3 regions of the Streptomyces sp. NPDC008163 genome follow, and region 1 is predicted to be linked to each of the others. Evidence: riboswitches for the same ligand, from Rfam matches in the RefSeq annotation. Region 1 holds a riboswitch; each other region holds the start of a gene.

Region 1 (7,105 bases):
AGACGAGGTCCCGGAACGGCCGCAGCCACACCCCTTCGCGCACCGCCGCCGAGGTCGCCGCCGCCATGTCCACCTCGTGGTCCAGCTGGACGACCCCGATGGCGCCGAGCACCCGCACATCGCGGACCCCGGGCAGCTCCCGCGCCGCCGCCAGGCCCTCGTTCAGCCCGGCCTCGATCCGCTTGACCTCCTGCTGCCAGTCCTGGCCGAGCAGCAGGTCGATGGAGGCGCAGGCCACCGCGGCGGCCAGTGGATTGCCCATGAACGTCGGGCCGTGGGCGAGCACGGGCACCTCGCCGCGCGAGATCCCGTCCGCCACCTCGCTCGTGCACAGCGTCGCCGCCATCGTCAGATAGCCACCGGTCAGCGCCTTGCCCACGCACATCACGTCAGGGGAGACCCCCGCGTGCTCGGCGGCGAACAGCCTGCCCGTACGGCCGAAGCCCGTCGCGATCTCGTCGAACACGAGCAGCACGCCGTACGCGTCGCACGCCTCGCGCAGCACGCGCAGCCAGCCGGGGGAGTGGAAGCGCATGCCGCCCGCCCCCTGGACGACCGGCTCCACGATCACGGCCGCCAGCTCGTCCGCGTGCCGCCCGATCAGCTCGCGCAGATGCGCCGCGTAGACGGGGTCGGGCTCGGAGTCGTAACCGGCGGGCGGCTCGTCCGCGAAGACCTGGCGGGGCAGGGCGCCGGACCACAGCTCGTGCATCCCGCCCTCGGGGTCGCACACCGACATCGGCTGCCAGGTGTCCCCGTGGTAGCCGCCGCGCCAGGTCAGCAGCCGTTTCTTGGCCGGCCGCCCGGCCGACCGCCAGTACTGGAGGCACATCTTCACGGCGACCTCGACCGACACGGAGCCCGAGTCGGCGAGGAAGACGTGGCGCAGCGGTTCCGGGGTGATCTCCACCAGCCGGGCCGCCAGCCGGACGGCGGGCTCATGGGTGAGCCCGCCGAACATCACATGGCTCATCCGGTCCAGCTGGCCGCGCGCCGCCTCGTTCAGCACGGGGTGGTTGTAGCCGTGCACGGCCGACCACCACGAGGACATCCCGTCGACCAACTCGTCCTGTCCGTGGGCGGGTTCGGCGAGCCGCAGCCGGACCCCGGACGCGGACTCCACGACCAGCGGCTCCTGCCGGCCCGGCATGGGGCCGTACGGATGCCAGACGTGCGCCCGGTCCAGGTCCCGGAGTGCGGCGGGGGAGAGCGGCTCAGGCATTGGGAGCGAGGTCGGTGCCGGCGCCGCGCCGGCGGACCGCCACCAGATCCGTACGGGCACCCGGCGTTCCCGGCACCTCGGCGGTGGGTGGGGCCTCCGCCTCCGCGCCCTCTCCGCACGGCCCGCAGCCGCCGCCGGCGTGCGAAGCGCAGCCCTCGGACTCGGAGGCACAACCGCCGCCCGCGTGCGAGCCGCAGCCCGCCACCGCGTCCGCGCGGTGCCGGGGGAGCGTCGTCGTACCCGCACCCTCCACCTCGAAACCGGCGTCCGCGATCATGTCCAGATCCGCCTGCCCGGCCTGGCCCTCACTGGTCAGGTAGTCGCCCAGGAAGATGGAGTTGACCAGGTGCAGGGCGAGCGGCTGCATCGAGCGCAGATGGACCTCGCGCCCGCCCGCGAGCCGCACCTCCACGTCCGGGCAGACGAACCGCACCATCGCGAGGATCCGCAGACACCGCTGCGGCGTCAGGTTCCACTCCTTGGCGAGCGGGGTCCCCTCGAACGGGATCAGGAAGTTGACCGGCACCGAGTCCGGGTCCAGTTCGCGCAGCGAGAAGACCACGTCGACCAGGTCGGCGTCGCTCTCGCCCATGCCCGCGATCAGCCCCGAGCAGGCGGAGAGCCCGGCGGCCTGCGCCTGCTGCACCGTGTCGACGCGGTCGGCGTAGGTGTGGGTGGTCGTGATCTCCCCGTACGTCCCCTCGGACGTGTTGAGGTTGTGGTTGTACGCGTCGGCGCCCGCCGAACGCAGCCGGTCGGCCTGGCCCTCGGAGAGCAGACCGAGGCAGGCGCACACCTCGACGCCCTCGTTCTGTTCCTTGATGGCCTCGATGGTCTGCGAGACCCGGTCGACGTCCCGGTCCGTCGGGCCCCGGCCGCTGGCCACCAGACAGACGCGCTTGGCACCCCCGGCCACCCCGGCCGCCGCCGCCTTCGACGCCTCATCCGGCTTCAGCCAGGTGTACTTGAGGATCCCGGCCTTGGAGCCGAGCCGCTGCGAACAGTACGAGCAGTCCTCGGGGCAGAGCCCGGACTTGAGATTGACCAGGTAGTTCAGTTTCACCCGCCGCCCGAACCACTGACGGCGCACCTTGCCGGCCGCGGCCACCACGTCGAGCAGTCGGTCGTCCGGGGTCGCCAGTACGGCGAGCGCTTCTTCACGGGTCGGCAGCTCGCGCCGCAGCCCCTTGTCCACCAGCGTGTTCAGGAGGTCCATGGCGATGATCCTGACGCACCGCACCGCCCGGAGCCAAGGAGGAACCGGACAACAGAGCTCACACGGGGTGTGTGCATTGCCACACCGTGTCTTGGCATGAGCCCGGTTAGGGTCTGTGAGCTGCCTACAAAAGGGACCGCCCATGCCCGCCACCCCGTTCGACTGGATCGACGACGAGGCGCGCCGGCGCGCGGACGCGGGGCTCGTCCGCCGGCTCCGTCCCCGCGAGGCCGGCGCGGAGCCGCTGGACCTCGCGAGCAACGACTACCTCGGCCTCACCCGGCACCCGGAGGTGACCGCCGCGGCGGCGGACGCCGCGCGCCGCTGGGGCGGCGGAGCGACCGGCTCCCGCCTGGTCACCGGCTCGACCGCGCTCCACGCCGAGCTGGAACGCGAACTCGCCGCGTTCTGCGGCTTCGAGGCCGCGCTCGTCCTCTCCTCCGGTTACGCCGCCAACCTCGCGGCCCTCACCGCGCTCACCGGACGCGGCGCCCTCATCGCGTCGGACGCGGGCAACCACGCCTCCATCGTGGACGGCTGCCGGCTCTCCCGGGCCGAGACCGCCGTCGTCCCGCACGCCGACCCGGAGGCCGTCCGCAAGACGCTGCGCGGGCACCGGGGCCGGAAGCTGGCCGTCACCGACTCGGTGTTCTCCGTGGACGGCGACGCCGCGCCGCTGGCCGCGCTGGCAGCCGTCTGCCGGGCGGAGGACGCCGCGCTGATGGTGGACGACGCGCACGGGCTCGGGGTGCTCGGCGCGGGCGGACGGGGCGCGCTCGACGCGGCGGGGCTCGCGGGCGACGCGGACGTCGTCGCCACGCTCACCCTCTCCAAGTCCCTGGGGAGCCAGGGCGGCGCGGTCCTCGGACCGGCCCGGGTCATCGACCATCTGGTCAACACCGCCAGGACGTTCATCTTCGACACCGGGCTCGCCCCGGCCGCGGTCGGCGCCGCCCTGGGCGGACTCCGCCTGCTGCGCCGCGAACCGGAGCGCGCGCTCAGGGCGCGTACGGTCGCCACCGCGCTGCACGAGGGGCTGACGGCGGCCGGACTGACGGCGGTGCGGCCCGACGCGGCGGTCGTCTCGGTCCGGGCGCCCTCGGCCGACGCCGCCGTGCGCTGGGCGGCCGACTGCCGGACCGCCGGGATGGCGGTGGGCTGCTTCCGCCCGCCGTCCGTGCCCGACGGCATCTCGCGGCTCCGGCTGACCGCCCGCGCGGACCTGACGGACGAGCAGATCGCGCGGGCGGTGGAGACGGTGCGGAGGACCGCACCGCAGAGCTGCTGAGGCGGTGGTCCGCCTCAGCGTTTCAAGCCGGAGACGAAGGACGTCCAGGCCGTCGTGGAGAACTCCAGCGGCGTCCTGGCCACGTCCTTCGAGTCGCGTACGGCCAGCAGCCGCCCGCTCCCGGACGGCGCGGTCTCCACGCAGTTGTTCATCCCCGTGCTGTAGCTGCTGCGTCGCCAGCGCGACGCATGCCGGGCGAGGTGTTCGGACATGACGCTTCCTCCGGGCGGTGGGGGTCACCCGTCGCCGCGGTCGATGGCGGCGATCAGGTCCAGCGTGTGCTCCGGCGACAGCGCGTGCGTCTGAAGGGTCTCGAAGGCCGAGCTGTACGCCGCAAGGTCTTCTTTCCGTTCCAGATAGAGGCTACTCGTCAAGTGGTCAAGAACGACCACGTCAAGATCAGAAGCAGTCGGAAAAGAGAAGATAACGAAAGGGCTGGTGAGGCTGACATAGCCGCCGACGGAGAACGGAAGTAACTGGAGCTGCACATGAGGAAGTTGTGCCACCCGGGCGAGATGGCGCAGCTGCTCCCGCATCACTCTTCGGCCACCGACCTCCCGGCGCAGCACCGCCTCGTCCAGGACCGCGCTCAGCCGCAGCGGCGGATCGCTCCGCAGTACCCCCTGCCGGGTCAGCCGCACCTCCACCAGTGAGTCCAGCTGGCCGGACGGCAGCCCGTCCAGAGACGCCCGGGTCACCGCGCGGGCGTAATCGGCCGTCTGCAACAGGCCCGGCACCACCGTGGTCTCCAGCGTGCGGGCGGTGCGCGCCTGAGACTCCAGGCTGATGAAGTCGCGGTACTGGGGCGGGATGAGCCCGCGGTAGGCGTGCCACCAGCCGGCGCCGCCCCCGCCCGCCGAACCGGCGAGAGCGCCCAGGACCTCGCGGAGCTTCGGATCGTCCATGCCGTACGCGTCGAGCAGCCGGTTCACGTCATCCGGCCGCACCCCGCTGACACCTGTCTCGATCCTGCTCACCTTCGACTGGTGCCAGCCGAGCAGCGCCGCCGCCTCGCGGCTCGTGAGACCTGACGCGTGTCGCAGGCTCCGCAGCTCCTCTCCCAGCTTGCGGCGCCGTACCGCAGGGCCGTGCTGCATCCGATGGCTCCCTCCCACTGCCCGACGAGCAGACAGTGTGGCGCCGGAGGGGGCCCGTGTGGGGAGAGTTCACCGGTTTGAGCGACAGATATATGCATATCTTGGGGGATCGCCGCCACGGAGGGCGGCATCGGTGGCAATCTGGCGCCAAGCGCAACCGGACCGTTCACCGGGCCGGTATCGGGTGGGAAAGGGACGGCTCGCCATGGCAGACCATCAGGAAGCACGTGTCACCCTGCCGAGCGAGCCGGTCTCGGTCTCCGCGGCCCGCGGGTTTGTCGCCCGGGTGCTGACGGAGTGGGGCCTGCCCGAGGACGCCGAGGCGGCCGACGCCGTCCGCCTCATCATCTCGGAGCTGGCCACCAACGCCGTCCTGCACACCTTCGGGCAGTCACCCACCTTCACCGTCGATCTGCGCCTGGAGCGGGACGAGGAACTGCGCGTCGGGGTGACGGACAGTCATCCCCGGCGGCCCCAGCGGCTGCCCGCCGCCGTCCAGCAGGACAACGGACGCGGCATGGTGATCATCCGCTCGCTGGCCAAGGAGTACGGCGGCCGGCTGGCCGTCACGCCGACCGCCGACGGCGGCAAGACCGTCTGGGTGGCGCTCCCGTGGTCGGTTCCCGTCCAGCCCTGAGACGGCCGGGTCAGGCGACCCGGCCGTAGAGGACGCTCCGGGTCCAGATCTTCTCCAGGCGGACCACGGCGCCGGTCTTCGGCGAGTGCCAGATCTTCCCGCTGCCGGCGTAGATGCCCACGTGGTAGACGCTGCGCCCGGAATGGAAGAAGACCAGGTCACCTCGTTGGCGCTTGGACGCCGAGATGTGCCTGGTCCTGTTGTACTGCTGCTGGGCCGTCCGGGGGAGTTTTCTGCCGGCCTTCTCGAACGAATAGAGCGTCAGCCCGGAACAGTCGAAGCTGCCGGGTCCGGTGGCGCCCCAGCGGTAGGGCGCCCCCTTCTTCGACGCGGCGATCTTCAGGGCCTTCATCGCGTGGCCGGCCGCCTGCGCCTCGGGCGCGGCTCCTGGGACGCACAGCGTGCCGCCGACGGCGGCCAGAGTCAGGACCGAGGCCGTGGTGGCCCGGGCGAGCAGAGACGGGACATGAACCTGCGCACTCATGCGCAACCCTTCGTCAGCCGCCTGTGAAGGATGACCTGTCGGGTTCGGGCTGGCGAAGTTGCCCGGCCGCGTGAGGCGGCTTCACCCCGAGGGACAACCGGAGATCCGGCGGTCCCGTAGTGCTCGGGTCCTCCACTCCTGCCGATCCACTCCTGTCGACCAGTCATCCGGGCGGCGGCAGGACTCGGCGTCCGCCCGGACCGCCCCGCCGCGGTGGCGGGGGCTTGTCGTCCCACGGATCTTGACTCACCCGGAGCCGGATTTCCGAGCCGGAACAGCCATCGGTGAAGACCGTCGCGGATGGCCCGTTCAGGTGGACGCAAACCCGTACGGCGGTCCGCCGGCCGCCCCCGGCCACGGCCGTACCAGCGGTGTCGCGAAGGAATCCGCCCCACGCGCATCAGGAAAAGGCAAATCGGCCCGTCGCTCGTGAGAGCGAACGCCTACGCCGAACGAGCGAGGAAATCCCGCGCGCCCCTCGGGCGTGTCGGTGACCTGCGGGTCTCAGTCCGGTGGGGCGGGCGGCAGGGCGACCCGGGCCGCCCGCCGCTCGCCGTCCAGCTCCCGCAGTGCGCGGGTCAACGTGGAGCTGTGGATGCGGGTTTCGCCGCGCCGGTGCATCAGCGCGAGCGCGTCCCGTAAGGCCGCCGCGTGCGAGGCGAGCGCCTGGGCGGCGCGCAGGGCCGCATACGTGTCGTCACCGTGCGCCGGGTTGATCCGGCCCACCTGGTCGACCACACGCAGATAGTGGTCGATGAACGCGGACTCGGCCCGGGTCAGGGCGGGCAGCGGCGGGAACTCCGGTGGCTGCATCGCCGGTTCACCACCCGGAGCGCGGCGGCTCCGGGACCCGCCTCCGCACGATGTGGTCCACCAGCCCGTACGCCAGGGCCCCCTCCGCGTCGAGGACGAGGTCGCGCTCGGTGTCCTCGGTGACCTGCTCGGCGGAGCGCCCCGTGTGCCGGGCCAGCATGCCGGTCATCGTCGCGCGCATCCGGGCCAGTTCGCGCGCCTCGATCTCCAGGTCGGACGGCTGGCCCCGGAGCGGCTCGTCCAGCGCGGGCTGGCTGACGACCACCTTGGCGCCGGGGAGCACGTGCCGCCGGCCCGGGGCGCCCGCGGCCAGCAGCACCGCCGCCCCGGCCCCCGCCCGGCCCAGGC
Region 2 (7,105 bases), on a different contig from region 1:
GCTGGCAGCGGCCCTGCTACCTGATGAGCGACGGTTACGTGCCGACGTACCGGCAGCTCATCGAGGAGACCGACTGGGACAAGTACGGCCGGGGCAAGGACCCGCGCTGCGCCAACTGCATGGCGCACTGCGGCTACGAACCCACCGCCGTCCTCGCCACCATGGGCTCCCTCAAGGAGTCCCTGCGCGCGATGCGCGAGACCGTCAGCGGCAACGGCTGAGCCGCGACACCAGGCCGGGCTCCCGCGCGGAGCCCGGCCGTCACCTTTCGCAGGAACAGGACCACAGAGAGGGGGCCCGGGCATGACGCTGCTGCAGAGCATCCGGGGGCCGCACGATCTGAAGGCACTGAACGCGTCCCAACTCGGCGAACTCGCCGCTGACATCCGCACCTTCCTGGTGCAGGCCGTGGCCAGGACCGGGGGTCATCTGGGCCCCAACCTCGGGGTGGTGGAGCTCACCATCGCCCTGCACCGGGTCTTCGACTCGCCCGTCGACCGCATCCTCTGGGACACGGGCCACCAGAGCTACGTACACAAACTGCTCACCGGGCGCCAGGACTTCTCCAAGCTGCGCGGCAAGGGCGGGCTGTCCGGCTACCCGTCCCGCGAGGAGTCCGAGCACGACGTCATCGAGAACTCGCACGCCTCCACCGTCCTCGGCTGGGCCGACGGCCTCGCCAAGGCCAATGAGGTACGCGGCCGCGGCAGCCACGTCGTCGCCGTCATCGGGGACGGTGCCCTCACCGGCGGCATGGCCTGGGAGGCGCTGAACAACATCGCCGCCGCCAAGGACCGCCCGCTGATCGTCGTCGTGAACGACAACGAGCGCTCGTACGCGCCCACGATCGGCGGGCTCGCCCGCCACCTGGCCACCCTGCGCACCACCGACGGCTACGAACGCTTCCTCTCCTGGGGCAAGGGCCTCCTGGAACGCACCCCCGTCATCGGGCAGCCGCTGCACGGGGCCCTGCACGGGGCCAAGAAGGGCTTCAAGGACTTCGTCGCCCCGCAGGGCATGTTCGAGGACCTGGGGCTGAAGTACATCGGCCCGGTCGACGGGCACGACACCGCCGCCGTCGAGGCCGCACTGCACCGCGCCAAGGGCTTCCGGGGTCCGGTCCTCGTCCACTGCATCACCGAGAAGGGACGCGGTTACGCCCCGGCCCTCCGGGACGAGGCCGACCGCTTCCACACCGTCGGCGCGATGGACCCCCTGACCTGCGCCCCGCTCTTGCCCGCCGCCGGCCCGTCCTGGACCTCCGTGTTCGCGGACGAGATGGCGGTGATCGGGGCGGAGCGCCCGGACGTCGTCGCGCTCACCGCCGCGATGCTGGACCCGGTCGGGCTGACGAAGTTCGCCGAGGCGTTCCCGGACCGCGTCTGGGACGTGGGCATCGCGGAGCAGCACGCGGCGGTCAGTGCGGCGGGGCTGGCCACGGGCGGGCTGCACCCGGTCGTCGCCGTCTACGCCACCTTCCTCAACCGGGCGTTCGACCAGCTCCTGATGGACGTCGCCCTGCACCGGTGCGGGGTCACCTTCTTCCTGGACCGGGCCGGCGTCACCGGGCCCGACGGGGCCTCGCACAACGGCATGTGGGACATGTCCGTGCTCCAGGTCGTGCCCGGGCTGCGGATCGCCGCCCCGCGCGACGCGGACCGGCTGCGCGAGGAGTTGCGCGAGGCGGTGGCCGTGGACGACGCGCCGACCCTGGTGCGGTTCCCGAAGGAATCGGTGGGGGAGACCATCGAGGCGGTCGGCCGGATCGGCTCCATGGACGTGCTGCGGCGCGACGAGGACGCCGACGTGCTCCTCGTCGCCGTCGGTGTGATGGCCTCCGTCTGCCTGCGCACCGCCGAACTGCTGTCGGGCGCCGGCATCCGCTGCACCGTGGTGGACCCGCGCTGGGTCAAGCCGGTCGACGCGCAGCTGCCGCCGCTCGCCGCCGCGCACGGACTCGTCGCGGTGGTCGAGGACAACAGCCGGGCGGGGGGCGTCGGTTCGGCGGTGGGGCAGGCGCTCCGGGACGCCGGCGTCGACGTACCGCTGCGCACCTTCGGCATCCCCGAGCAGTTCCTCGCGCACGGCAAGCGGTCCGAGGTGCTGGCCGACATCGGACTCACACCGGTCGAGATCGCCGGCCGGATCAGCGCCGTCACGGCCGCCCGGAAGGCGGCCGGCGGCACGGGGCAGGACGCCTCGGGCAACGGGCACAGGGAGAGCGGGGCATGAAGGACGACGAGCCCAAGGGCTTCGATCTGGCGCGGCTCCTCGCCGAGCGCGGCGCCGAACGCTACGAACTGCACAGCAAGCACCTCAACCACCAGCTCCCGCGCATGCTGCGTACCATCGGCTTCGACAAGGTCTATGAACGGGCCGAGGGCGCGCACTTCTGGGACGCGGACGGCAACGACTACCTCGACATGCTCGCCGGATTCGGCGTGATGGGTCTCGGCCGGCACCACCCCGTCGTACGCAAGGCGGTGCACGACGTCCTCGACGCCTCGCTCGCCGACCTGACCCGGTTCGACTGCCAGCCGCTGCCCGGACTGCTCGCCGAGAAGCTGCTGAGCCACAGCCCGCACCTGGACCGGGTGTTCTTCGGCAACAGCGGCACCGAGGCCGTCGAGACGGCCCTCAAGTTCGCCCGGTACGCCACCGGCCGGCCGCGCGTCCTGTACTGCGACCACGCCTTCCACGGGCTGACCACGGGCGCGCTCTCGGTGAACGGCGAAGGCGGCTTCCGGGACGGCTTCGCCCCGCTGCTGCCCGACACCGCCGTCCCGCTCGGCGACCTCGCGGCGCTGAGCAGGGAGCTGAAGCGGGGCGATGTGGCCGCCTTGGTCGTGGAGCCGATCCAGGGCAAGGGGGTGCACGAGGCGCCGCCCGGCTATCTCCGCGAGGCCCAGGAGCTGCTGCACAAGCACAAGGCCCTCCTCATCGCCGACGAGGTGCAGACCGGCCTCGGCAGGACCGGCGACTTCTACGCGTACCAGCACGAGGCAGGGGTGGAACCGGACCTCGTCTGCGTCGCCAAGGCGCTCTCCGGCGGCTATGTCCCGGTCGGGGCGACGCTCGGCAAGGACTGGATCTTCAAGCGCGTGTACTCCTCGATGGACCGGGTCCTCGTCCACTCCGCGAGCTTCGGCTCCAACGCCCAGGCCATGGCGGCGGGGCTCGCGGTGCTGTCGGTGATGGAGGACGAGGAGACCGTCGCGCACGCGCGCCGCACCGGCGACCTGCTGCGCGAGCGGCTGTCCGCGCTCGTCGGGCGCTACGAGCTGCTGCACGAGGTGCGGGGGCGCGGGCTGATGATCGGCATCGAGTTCGGCCGCCCCACCTCGCTGAAGCTGCGCAGCCGCTGGACCATGCTCCAGGCGGCCCGCAAGGGGCTCTTCGCGCAGATGGTCGTCGTGCCGCTGCTCCAGAAGCACCGCATCCTCACGCAGGTCTCCGGCGACCACCTCGAAGTGATCAAGCTGATCCCGCCACTGGTCATCGATGACGCGGACGTCGACCGCTTCGTGGAGGCTTTCACCGCCGTCATGGACGACGCGCACAGCGGCGGGGGACTGATGTGGGACTTCGGGCGGACCCTGGTGAAGCAGGCCGTCGCCAACCGCTGAGGCGCTTCGCCCATGGGACGCTTTTGCCCCTGAGGCAAGAAATTTGCCTCAGGGGAAATTCTTGGGCCCAATGGAGGCATGAACCCTCCGGACGACCTGGCGGCCGGTGAGCTGCCCGGTGTCGCGCCACGCCTGCGCGATCTGCGCCGTGGCCGTGGTCTCACTCTGGAGACCGCGGCCCAGCGTGCCGGGCTCTCGCCCGCCCACCTCTCCCGGCTCGAAACGGGCCGGCGCCAGCCTTCGCTGCCGATGCTGCTCCAGCTGGCCAGGATCTACGGTACGACGGTCTCCGAGCTCCTCGGCGAGACGCCCCCGGAACGGGACGCCATCGTCCGCGGCCGCCCGTTCGAGGGCCCGGCCGCCGACGGCTGGCTGTACCAGCAGGCCGGGGGCTCCGGCCGCGCGATGCAGGCGCTGCGCGTCCGCGTCCCGTACGGCGCCCAGGGCGACCTGGTACGCGTCCACCCCGGCGAGGAGTGGCTGTACGTCCTGACCGGCCGCCTCCGGGTGACGCTCGGCGAGACGGTCCACGACCTCGTGCCCGGGGACGGCGCGCACTTCGACTCGCTCACCCCGCACCGGATCGCCGCCCCCGAACCCGAGGGCGCCGAATTGCTCTTCGTCCACACCCTGCTGCAGAGCCCCGCCGCCGACCTGTGCCTCGGTGGCGCGGTCCACCGTCTCTGAGAGGCCCGCCATGTCCGATTCCGAGCATTACGACCCGCTCACTCCGGCCCCGCGCCCCGGCGCCGACAGCCAGGAGAAGAAGATGCCGCGCGGACTCGTCATCCGCCTCTTCGCCTATCTCGTGGCCGGGCACGTCATCGCCGCGTTCCTGTACCTGCTCTTCGCCGTCGGCATGCACAACCAGTAGCGGAAGCCGGCCCGGCCCCCGCCTCAGGCCTCGTCGAGGAGCGTCTCGCGCAGCCGCTCCCGGGTGGCGGGCGTGAGCTTCAGCCCGTCGGCGAGATAGCGGTCGGTGCCGCCCCAGGTCTCGTCGATGGCGGCGAAGGCCGCGGCGAGGTAGTCGGGCTGGGCACCGAAGAGCGGGTTGAGCAGCTCCAGTACCTCCGGGGACATCCCGGTGGCCGAGGTGTCGCTGCGCCGGATGCGGTAGCGGCGGTGCGCGTCGTTCGACTTGAGGTAGTCGGCCTCGATGGTCTCCCGTCCGACGCCCACCGCCAGCAGCGTCACCGCGATGGAGAGCCCGGCCCGGTCCTTGCCGGCCGCGCAGTGCATCAGGGCGGGCACACTGTCCTCGGCCAGGGCGTGCAGCACCCGGCTGTGCTCGCCGGTGCGTTCCAGGATGATCGAGCGGTACGAGGCGACCATGCGGCGGGTCCCCTTTCCGTCGGCCAGGATCGAGCGGAGCTCCGCGATGTTCCCGTCGCGCACCATCCGCCAGAACTCCGCGCCGTCCGCCGGGTCGCTGAGCGGGATGCTCACGTTCCGGACGCCGGGCAGCTCGATGTCCAGGCCGTCCAGCTTGTGGTCCGCCGCGTTGCGGAAGTCGAAGACCGTGTGCAGGCCGAGCCCGCCGAGGAAGGCCGCGTCCTCGGCCGTGGCGTGCGCCAGGTGTCCGCTGCGGTAGAGCCGGCCGTGCCGGACCCGGCGGCCGTCGGTGGTGGGCAGGCCGCCCACGTCGCGGAAGTTGCGGACGCCGGTGAGTACGGGCTCCGCCGGCGGGGTCTGCGGCAGCTGCTGCGTCACGGTCACTCCTGGAGGCTCGGCTCTGCCCCGGCGCGTGTCGCCGACGGGCCCACGACCGCGACCCTACGACATCGGTTCCCGGGGCAATCATCTCGGCCGTCCGCTCCGAGCCGAGGCGGACGAGGGCCATGACATGTCCGTATTGATGGGATATGACCAACCTGCCCCGGTTGTAGGGGAGATGATCACTCGCTCGTGAGCGGGATCATATCCGTGACGGTGTGTGGTGACGCCCCGGCTGGGTAGTCCCCGCACCGCGCGGAAAGCCAAGATCCGTAATCCACGGAGTGTGACCGGAATTCCGCACCGCAATTCCGGAGCGGAATCCGGTGCCGAACGCGCGGCTTGTTTCCGCCGTCCCGGCTCGCTTACGTTCCATGCCATCCGGATGGAACGCCCAATCCTGCCGCCGTCCGGAATTCGCATCCACTCACCGTGTGGCAGGAGCGGGGGAACCAGGTAAGCCGCCGACCGGGACGACCGGACGGCTCGGGGTGAAGTCGCGCCAGGCGCGGCCGGGCATCTCCAGCCCGAACCCGACAGCTCACCTCGCAGGCGCCGGAGAGGAAATTCTTCATGCCCAATTCGGGTAAGCACCGCCGTCCCAAGTCCAGCACCATCGCCCGCGGCGTCGTCGCCGCGAGCGCCGGCGGAGCCGTCATCGCGCTTCCGCTGCTCGGCGCCACCGGTGCCCACGCCGCGGAGCAGTCCGCCCCGGCCACGTCGAAGTCGGCCGCCGCGCACACCGCCCCGGCCACGCCCGCGAAGAGCGCCGGCACCACCACGTACTCCGTCGTCTCCGGCGACTACCTGTCGAAGATCGCCGCCCAGCACCACCTCAAGGGCGGCTGGCACAAGCTGTACCAGGACAACCGCGAGGTCGTCGGCGAGAACCCGAGCCTGATCTTCCCGGGCATGAAGCTGACCCTCGGCGCCAAGGCGGCCCCCGCCGCCACCACCCCGTCCAAGGCCCCCGCCAAGACGGCGGAGAAGACCGAGGCGAAGACCGCGCCCAAGGCCGAGACGAAGGTCGACACCAAGACCGAGGCGCGGACCGAGGCCAAGACCGAGGCCCCGGCCTCCCAGGACAACGCCTCCGGCTATGTCCACCCGGTCCCCGGCAACCACACCACCGCCTACCGCGCCTCCGGCGCCAGCTGGTCCAGCGGCAGCCACACCGGCATCGACTTCCCCGTCTCCACCGGCACCAGCGTGAAGGCCATCACCTCCGGCACCGTCGTAACCGCCGGCTGGGGCGGCGCCTACGGCAACCAGGTCGTCATCAAGCACGCCGACGGCCACTACTCCCAGTACGGCCACATGTCCTCGCTCTCCGTCTCGGCGGGCCAGACCGTGACCGCGGGCCAGCAGGTCGGCCTCTCCGGCTCCACCGGCAACGCCACCGGCCCGCACCTCCACTTCGAGGTCCGCACCGGCCCGGAGTACGGCTCGGACATCGACCCGATCGCCTACCTGGCGTCGCACGGGATCTACGTCTGATCCAGGCAGTACCGGCCCGGTGATCCGGGTCACCGAACGACACAGAGGGACGGCGCACGGCGGTGCGCCGTCCCTCTGCTTATTCCCCCTTTACCGAAAACTGACCGGGTGGTTTATCTCACCACCCGTCAACCCCTTATTACGGTCGCGTAGGTCACATTCCGGGGTGCAGGATATGCGGTTGTGGCAGACGATTCGAACAACCTCCAGCAGGGCGCCGTCGACCGACAGGGCGCCATCGGGTCGTACGCGGCGATTGGCGACAGCTT
Region 3 (7,105 bases), on a different contig from region 1:
CCTCATCGGCGCCGGTTCCGTCCTCGTCTGGCGCCAGGCGGACAACGCCCGCCGCGCCCGCTGGATGGAGGTCGGCCGCCGCCGCCGCGTCCTGCAACTGGCCCGCGCGCTGGCCGGAGTCGCCCTTGTCGGCCTCGGCCTCGCCGTCTTCATGGTCGTACGCGGCTCCGCCGCCCAGCTCGGCAACGTCATCACCGCCGCCATCGCCGTGCTCACCGGCATCGCCCTCCTCGCCGGCCCCTATCTCGTCCGCATGACCCAGGACCTCTCCGAGGAACGCCTCATGCGCATCAGGGCCCAGGAGCGCGCCGAGGTCGCCGCCCACGTCCACGACTCCGTGCTGCACACCCTCACCCTGATCCAGCGCAACGCCGACGACGCCGGTGAGGTCCGCCGCCTGGCCCGCGCCCAGGAGCGCGAGCTGCGGAACTGGCTGTACAACCCCGAGGGCACCGGCAAGGACGAGGACGACGAGCCGGAGACCCTGGCCGAGGCCGTCAAACGGGCCGCCGCCGAGGTCGAGGACAAGCACGGCGTCCCGCTGGAGGTCGTCGTCGTCGGCGACTGCCCGCTGGACGAGAAGCTGGCCGCGCAGATGCAGGCCGCACGCGAGGCGATGGTCAACGCCGCCAAGTACGGTGGCGAGGGCGGCGCCGTCCAGGTCTACGCGGAGGTCGAGGGCCGCACGGTCTTCGTCTCCGTGCGCGACCGGGGCCCGGGATTCGACCTGGACTCCGTACCGGGGGACAGAATGGGCGTACGAGAATCGATCATCGGCCGGATGCAGCGCAACGGCGGCACGGCCCGGCTGCGTTCGGTGCCCGGCGGGGGCACCGAGGTCGAGCTTGAGATGGAGAGGACGAGCGATGAACGGGACCAGTGAGGCGACCGGGGGCCAGGAGAGCCCGGAGCGCCGGGTACGAGTCGTGCTCGTCGACGACCACCGGATGTTCCGCACCGGCGTACAGGCCGAGATCGGCCGCACCGAGGAGACCGGCGTCGAGGTCGTCGGCGAGGCGGCCGACGTCGACCAGGCGGTCACCGTCATCACGGCGACCCGCCCCGAGGTCGTCCTCCTCGACGTCCACCTCCCCGGTGGCGGCGGCGTCGAGGTGCTGCGCCGCTGCGCGCCCCTGATGGGCGCCGCCGAGAACCCGGTGCGCTTCCTCGCGCTCTCCGTGTCCGACGCCGCCGAGGACGTCATCGGCGTCATCCGGGGCGGCGCCCGGGGATACGTCACCAAGACGATCACCGGCACCGACCTGGTCGACTCGGTCTTCCGCGTGCAGGACGGCGACGCCGTCTTCTCGCCCCGCCTGGCCGGCTTCGTCCTCGACGCCTTCGCCTCCACGGACGCGCCCCCGGTCGACGAGGACCTGGACCGGCTGACCCAGCGCGAGCGCGAGGTCCTGCGCCTGATCGCCCGGGGCTACGCGTACAAGGAGATCGCCAAGCAGCTGTTCATCTCGGTGAAGACGGTCGAGTCCCACGTCTCGGCGGTGCTCCGCAAGCTCCAGCTCTCCAACCGCCACGAACTCACCCGCTGGGCGACGGCGCGACGGCTGGTCTAGCGCCTTGCGGGATCAGGCGGGGTCCAGCGAGATGTTCAGCTTCTCGCCGATCCTCCGGTAGCCGATGGAGACGTAGATCCGCTCCACGTCGGCGTCGCCCGGCTCCAGCCACACCACGCGGCAGCCCCGTGCGAACGCGGTGCGCGTCAGGTGGGCGGAGAGCGCGGCGCCGATGCCCCGGCGGCGGAAGTCCGCGCCGACCGCCAGGCCCGCCAGCTCGCTCAGCCCGTCCACCGGGACCGAGCAGCCGCCCGCGCCCGCCGGGACACCGCCGACCGTCGCGAGCGCGGCGACCCCGCCGCCCGCCACCGCGTCGCGCAGCCACTGCGCCGTGCCGTCCTCGGGCTCGCCCTCCCCGCCGTACCCCAGGTGCTGGACGAGCGCGGCGGCGGCGAACTCCGCTTCCGAGGCGGGCTCGGCCATGACCAGGTCCGCGACCGGCTCCGGCTCCACCAGCCCGCCGGGGGCGCAGGCGAGGACGGGGGCGCGGTTCTCGACGGTGAACCCGGCGGCGAGCAGCGCCGGTTCGACGGCGGGCGCCCAGCCGGGCAGGAACTCCAGGCGCGGCATCCGGTCCCGCTCGCGGAACGCCGCTATCAGCGCGTCGAGTTCGCCGGGCGTCGGCTCCGCGCCCTGGTCCGGGATCGCGTAGTTGGCGTACTTCAGCGACCAGTTCGGGTTGTAGCGGATCACGAAGGGCCCGACGCGGACATGGTCCGGGGAGCGCAGCGTGAGCGTACGGGCGTGGGTCTGGACGTCGGCGTCCATCGGCATGTGCGGTTGTCCTTCGGGCCGTTGGCTTCGGAGGGCCGGAGCCTATGCCACCCGGGTCGCCCCCGCGAAGGGCATTTCGTCGAGGGGCGCGATCCGGACCGGGGCCCCGGGGCGCGGCGCGTGGATCATCCGGCCGTTGCCGATGTACAGGCCGACATGGCTGATGCCCGAGTAGAAGAACACCAGGTCCCCGGGGGCCAGCTGGGAGCGCGCGACCCGCTGTCCGGCGTTGATCTGGGTGTACGTGGTCCGGGGCAGCGACACCCCGGCGGCGCGCCAGGCGGCCTGGGTGAGCCCGGAACAGTCGAAGGAGTCCGGCCCGGTCGCGCCCCATACGTACGGCTTGCCCAGGGCGCTGTACGCGAAGGCGACCGCCTGGGCGGCGCGCGAATGGGGCGCGGCGACGGTGGAGCGCGGCGCGCTGCGGTCGGCGTGGCCGGCCCCGCGGCCCTCCTCGGCGGCGTCGTAGGAGGCGCGCTCGGCCGGGGTGAGGCGGGCGAGCAGGCGGCGGGCCTCGGCCAGCTTGGCGCGGACGGTCGCCCGGTGCTCCTTCAGGGCGGCCTGCCGGGAGGCCAGCTCGGTGAGCTTCCCGGCCGCCTCGGCGCGCACCTGGGCGATCTCCGCGACCTGGCGGCGCACCGAGCGCACCTCGGCGGCCCGGCGTTCACCGGCCCGCTCCGCGTAGGTGGCGCGGCGCAGGTACTGGTCCGGGTCGGAGGAGAGCGCCAGCTGCACGGAGGGGTCGATCCCGCCGGACCGGTACTGCGCGGCGGCGTACGCGCCGAGCACGTCGCGGGCGGTGTTGAGACGGGCGGTCCTGCGGGCGGCCTCGTCGCGCAGGGCGTCGACCGACTTGGCGGCGGCGGTCGCCTCGGACTTCGCGCCGTTGTACTTCTCGGTGGCGACCTCCGCCTCCCGGTACAGCCGGTCCACCTGGGCCTTGACCTGCTTCGCGGTGGGCGCGGGGTCCGCGTGCGCGGCTCCCGGCAGCACGGCGGCCGTCGCGGCTCCGGCGACGGCGAGGGTCGCCGCGGTGCGAGCCGCGGAGGCGGTGGTGAGGCGCTGCCTGGGTTTGCGATGCGCTGCCACGGGGGCGGGCGTCCTTCCGTGCGACGGCCCGGCGGGGGGTACCGGCGGGGTGCTCCGGTGGCCGGCGAGGACGGTTCCTGGTCCACGGCCACCGGGAAGGGACGCTAATCCCAGGTCACGGGACGGTGTCGTTATGACGGTTATTGCCCGCTCTTGGCGTGGCATTGTCACCGGATGACCGCTCTTGAAGCCTGAATGGCCGGGAAAAGGGCCACAGAATCAGGCAAAAAGTGCATTCATCATTCAAGCGGCCCGTAGGCCCCACCCTGCCCGGAGGGGTCCGGTGAGAGGGCTCTAGGGTGCACAACCATGCGCGTACTCATCGATTTCGTCGTCGCCCTGCACATCATCGGCATCGCTGCCCTGCTCGGCGGCTTCCTCGGCCAGATGAAGGCGATGAAGGCCGGCACCGCCCGGTTCGTCCCCGGCATGCTGCACGGTGCGCTGACCATGCTCGTCACCGGCGTCGCCCTCGTCGGCCTGGACCAGGCCGACGACCACCCCGTGAACAACGTCAAGATCGGGATCAAGCTGCTGTTCCTGGTCGTGATCCTGGGGCTCGTCTACATCAAGCGGGACGAGGAGAAGGTCGAGAAGGGCGCCTTCGCGGCGGTCGGCGCGCTGACCCTGGCGAACATCTTCATCGCCACGCTCTGGACCTGAGCGGCGGACGCGCCCCGGAAGAGGGGGCCGGCCCGCTCGGACCGGCCCCCCTCCCCGGTCAGGCCGGGCGCACACTCCCGTAGATCGGCATGTAGTAGATCGACTCCTCGCGCACGTTCGCCCCGGGCTTCGGCGCGTGGATCATCATCCCGTCGCCCTTGTAGATCCCCACGTGGCTGATGTCGTCGTAGAAGAAGACCAGGTCACCGGGTTGCAGATCGGCCGTCGCGATCCGGGTCCCGACGTTCACCTGGTCCCAGGTGGTACGCGGGAGGTCGACGCCCGCCGCCTTCCAGGCCGCCTGCGTCAGCCCCGAGCAGTCGTACGAGGCGGGGCCCGTCGCCCCCCAGACGTACGGCTTGCCGATCTGGGCGCGGGCGAACGCGAGGACCTTCTCCGCCTTGGTGGAGGCGCTGCTCCCGGAGCCGGTGTCCGAACCGGAGCCCGAGCCCGTCTCCGTACCGCTGCTCCCCGCCTCCTTGGCCTTCCGCTCGGCCTCCTTACGGGCGGCGGCCTGCTTCTTCGCCAGCTCCGCGGCCTTCCGCTTCGCCTCCGCCTCCTTCTTGCGCTCCAGCTCCGCCAGCCGCGCCTTCTCCTCGGCGGTCAGCTTCGACAGCAGCGTCCGGGCCTCTGTCAGCTTCGTCTGGACGTTCTGCTTGCTGGTGCGCAGCGAGGCCTGCGACTCGGTCAGCGTCTCCAGGCTCTCCACGGCCTCGGCCCGCTGCTCGGACGCCTTGGCCTGCTGCGTACGGAACTCCGTGACCGCCTGCTGCTGGCGCTCGGCCATCCGGTCCATGAGGTGCGTCTGGTCGAAGAACGACTGCGGGTCGTCGGCCAGGAAGAAGGTCGCGGTCGGCGCGAGGCCGCCGTTGCGGTACTGGGCGGCGGCGTAGTTGCCCAGCGTCCTGCGGGCGTCGTTCACCTTCTCGGTGCGCTCGGCCACGTCGTCCAGGAGCGAGTCGACCCTGGACTTCTGCCGGTCCGTGGCCTCCTTGGCCTGGTTGTACTTCTGGGTCGCGTTGCCGGCCTGCCGGTACAGGTCGTCGACCTTCTTCTGTACTTCCTCGATGCTCGGCTTCGGCGCGGGCGCGGCCATCGCGCTCTGGGAGGACAGCAGGGTCACCGAGGCCAGCGCGGCCGAGGTCAGCCCGACGGCCGGGACGGTGGAGCGCATCCGGGTGCGCGGTTTGCGATGCGACGCCAAGGCCGGCATCTCCTTCCGTGGACCGCCTACCGGGTTAGCTGTCGGGTTCGGGCGGAACGGAAGGCTGCCCTACGGTCCGGTGGGGAAGGACCGATTCACCCCGGTACTGCGTGTGGGTCCCCGGTTCCGGGCGGGCCCGGATTCGGCGTGGCGGCACGCTCGGCGTAGGTCGCCTCTGGGGGTACGGGCCGTCCGAACGTGCACGCTAGCCAACTCATGGGGCCGCTGTGAAGGTTGGTGTGCGATATGCCCGATACATTTCCGTGACCTTTCCGGACCGGGGCCGGGTGTCAGTCGGGCGCCTTAGACTCGGACAGCGATGAGCAGCCTCTTTGACGACAGTTTCCTGGCCGGCCTCCAGCAGGAGGAGGACGCGCCCCCGCCGCCCCCCGAGGACCCCGCACCCGAAGCGGTGCCGGAGGACCTGTTCGCGGGCGTGTTCGAGGGGCCCCCGCCGCCCCGTGACGCGTACTACCGCGACGGCGCGCACCGCCCCGTCATCGACCCCGAGGCGCTGCTCGACGGGCTGAACACCGAGCAGCGCGCCGCCGTCGTGCACGCCGGGTCGCCCCTGCTCATCGTGGCCGGGGCGGGCTCCGGCAAGACCCGGGTGCTCACCCACCGCATCGCCCACCTGCTGGCCGAGCGGGGCGTCCACCCCGGCCAGATCCTGGCGATCACCTTCACCAACAAGGCCGCCGGCGAGATGAAGGAGCGCGTCGAGCAGCTGGTCGGGCCCCGGGCCAACGCGATGTGGGTCATGACCTTCCACAGCGCCTGCGTCCGTATCCTGCGCCGCGAGTCCAAGCGGCTCGGCTTCACGTCCTCGTTCTCGATCTACGACGCCGCCGACTCCAAGCGGCTCATGGCCCTGGTCTGCCGCGACCTGGAGCTGGACCCGAAGCGCTACCCGCCGAAGTCCTTCACCGCCAAGGTCTCCAACCTCAAGAACGAGCTCATCGACGAGGAGACCTTCGCGGGCCAGGCCGCCGACGGGTTCGAGAAGACGCTCGCCCAGGCGTACGCGATGTACCAGGCCCGGCTGCGCGAGGCCAACGCGCTGGACTTCGACGACATCATCATGACGACGGTCCACCTGCTCCAGGCGTTCCCGGACGTCGCCGAGCACTACCGCCGCCGCTTCCGGCACGTCCTTGTCGACGAGTACCAGGACACCAACCACGCCCAGTACACGCTGGTGCGCGAGCTGGTCGGCCCGGCCGGTCCCGAGAACGCCCCCGCCGAGCTGTGCGTCGTGGGTGACGCGGACCAGTCGATCTACGCCTTCCGGGGCGCGACCATCCGGAACATCCTCCAGTTCGAGGAGGACTACCCGGACGCGACGACGATCCTCCTGGAGCAGAACTACCGCTCCACGCAGACGATCCTGTCCGCCGCCAACGCGGTCATCGAGCGCAACGAGAGCCGCCGCCCCAAGAACCTCTGGACCAACGCCGGCAGCGGCGCCCGCATCACGGGCTATGTCGCGGACACCGAGCACGACGAGGCGCAGTTCGTCGCCGAGGAGATCGACCGCCTCACCGACGCGGGCGACGCGAAGGCCGGCGACGTCGCCGTCTTCTACCGGACGAACGCGCAGTCCCGTGTCTTCGAGGAGATCTTCATCCGCGTCGGCCTGCCCTACAAGGTCGTCGGCGGTGTCCGCTTCTACGAGCGCAAGGAGGTCCGGGACGTCCTGGCCTACCTGCGGGTCCTCGCCAACCCCGAGGACACCGTCCCGCTCCGCCGCATCCTCAACGTCCCGAAGCGCGGCATCGGCGAGCGCGCCGAGGCCATGATCGAC

The links. A riboswitch is a leader RNA that binds a small molecule or an ion and turns the genes downstream of it on or off. The one in region 1 is predicted to bind cyclic di-AMP.
Positions count from the first base shown of each region.
Region 2: it holds a riboswitch for cyclic di-AMP, as region 1 does, so the genes downstream of both, ACFZAT_RS08940 (peptidoglycan DD-metalloendopeptidase family protein) here and ACFZAT_RS22700 (NlpC/P60 family protein) in region 1, are expected to answer to the same signal.
Region 3: it holds a riboswitch for cyclic di-AMP, as region 1 does, so the genes downstream of both, ACFZAT_RS01835 (NlpC/P60 family protein) here and ACFZAT_RS22700 (NlpC/P60 family protein) in region 1, are expected to answer to the same signal.

Region 1 is NZ_JBIBHG010000010.1:152,927-160,031, forward strand. It holds gene ACFZAT_RS22670 (adenosylmethionine--8-amino-7-oxononanoate transaminase) at 1-1,222, opposite strand, end outside; gene bioB (biotin synthase BioB) at 1,215-2,438, opposite strand; gene ACFZAT_RS22680 (aminotransferase class I/II-fold pyridoxal phosphate-dependent enzyme) at 2,581-3,726, shown strand; gene ACFZAT_RS22685 (DUF397 domain-containing protein) at 3,741-3,938, opposite strand; gene ACFZAT_RS22690 (Scr1 family TA system antitoxin-like transcriptional regulator) at 3,963-4,823, opposite strand; gene ACFZAT_RS22695 (ATP-binding protein) at 5,029-5,460, shown strand; gene ACFZAT_RS22700 (NlpC/P60 family protein) at 5,471-5,944, opposite strand; cyclic di-AMP (ydaO/yuaA leader) riboswitch at 5,948-6,144, opposite strand; gene ACFZAT_RS22705 (hypothetical protein) at 6,449-6,757, opposite strand; gene ACFZAT_RS22710 (ATP-dependent Clp protease proteolytic subunit) at 6,765-7,105, opposite strand, start outside.
Region 2 is NZ_JBIBHG010000003.1:207,991-215,095, reverse strand. It holds gene hpnH (adenosyl-hopene transferase HpnH) at 1-221, shown strand, start outside; gene dxs (1-deoxy-D-xylulose-5-phosphate synthase) at 304-2,232, shown strand; gene ACFZAT_RS08960 (aminotransferase class III-fold pyridoxal phosphate-dependent enzyme) at 2,229-3,626, shown strand; gene ACFZAT_RS08955 (helix-turn-helix domain-containing protein) at 3,705-4,313, shown strand; gene ACFZAT_RS08950 (DUF6126 family protein) at 4,324-4,500, shown strand; gene ACFZAT_RS08945 (tyrosine-protein phosphatase) at 4,524-5,336, opposite strand; cyclic di-AMP (ydaO/yuaA leader) riboswitch at 5,754-5,909, shown strand; gene ACFZAT_RS08940 (peptidoglycan DD-metalloendopeptidase family protein) at 5,913-6,836, shown strand; gene ACFZAT_RS08935 (GDSL-type esterase/lipase family protein) at 7,020-7,105, shown strand, end outside.
Region 3 is NZ_JBIBHG010000001.1:359,900-367,004, forward strand. It holds gene ACFZAT_RS01810 (PspC domain-containing protein) at 1-883, shown strand, start outside; gene ACFZAT_RS01815 (LuxR C-terminal-related transcriptional regulator) at 867-1,571, shown strand; gene ACFZAT_RS01820 (GNAT family N-acetyltransferase) at 1,584-2,345, opposite strand; gene ACFZAT_RS01825 (NlpC/P60 family protein) at 2,388-3,434, opposite strand; gene ACFZAT_RS01830 (hypothetical protein) at 3,744-4,097, shown strand; gene ACFZAT_RS01835 (NlpC/P60 family protein) at 4,156-5,310, opposite strand; cyclic di-AMP (ydaO/yuaA leader) riboswitch at 5,309-5,459, opposite strand; gene pcrA (DNA helicase PcrA) at 5,621-7,105, shown strand, end outside.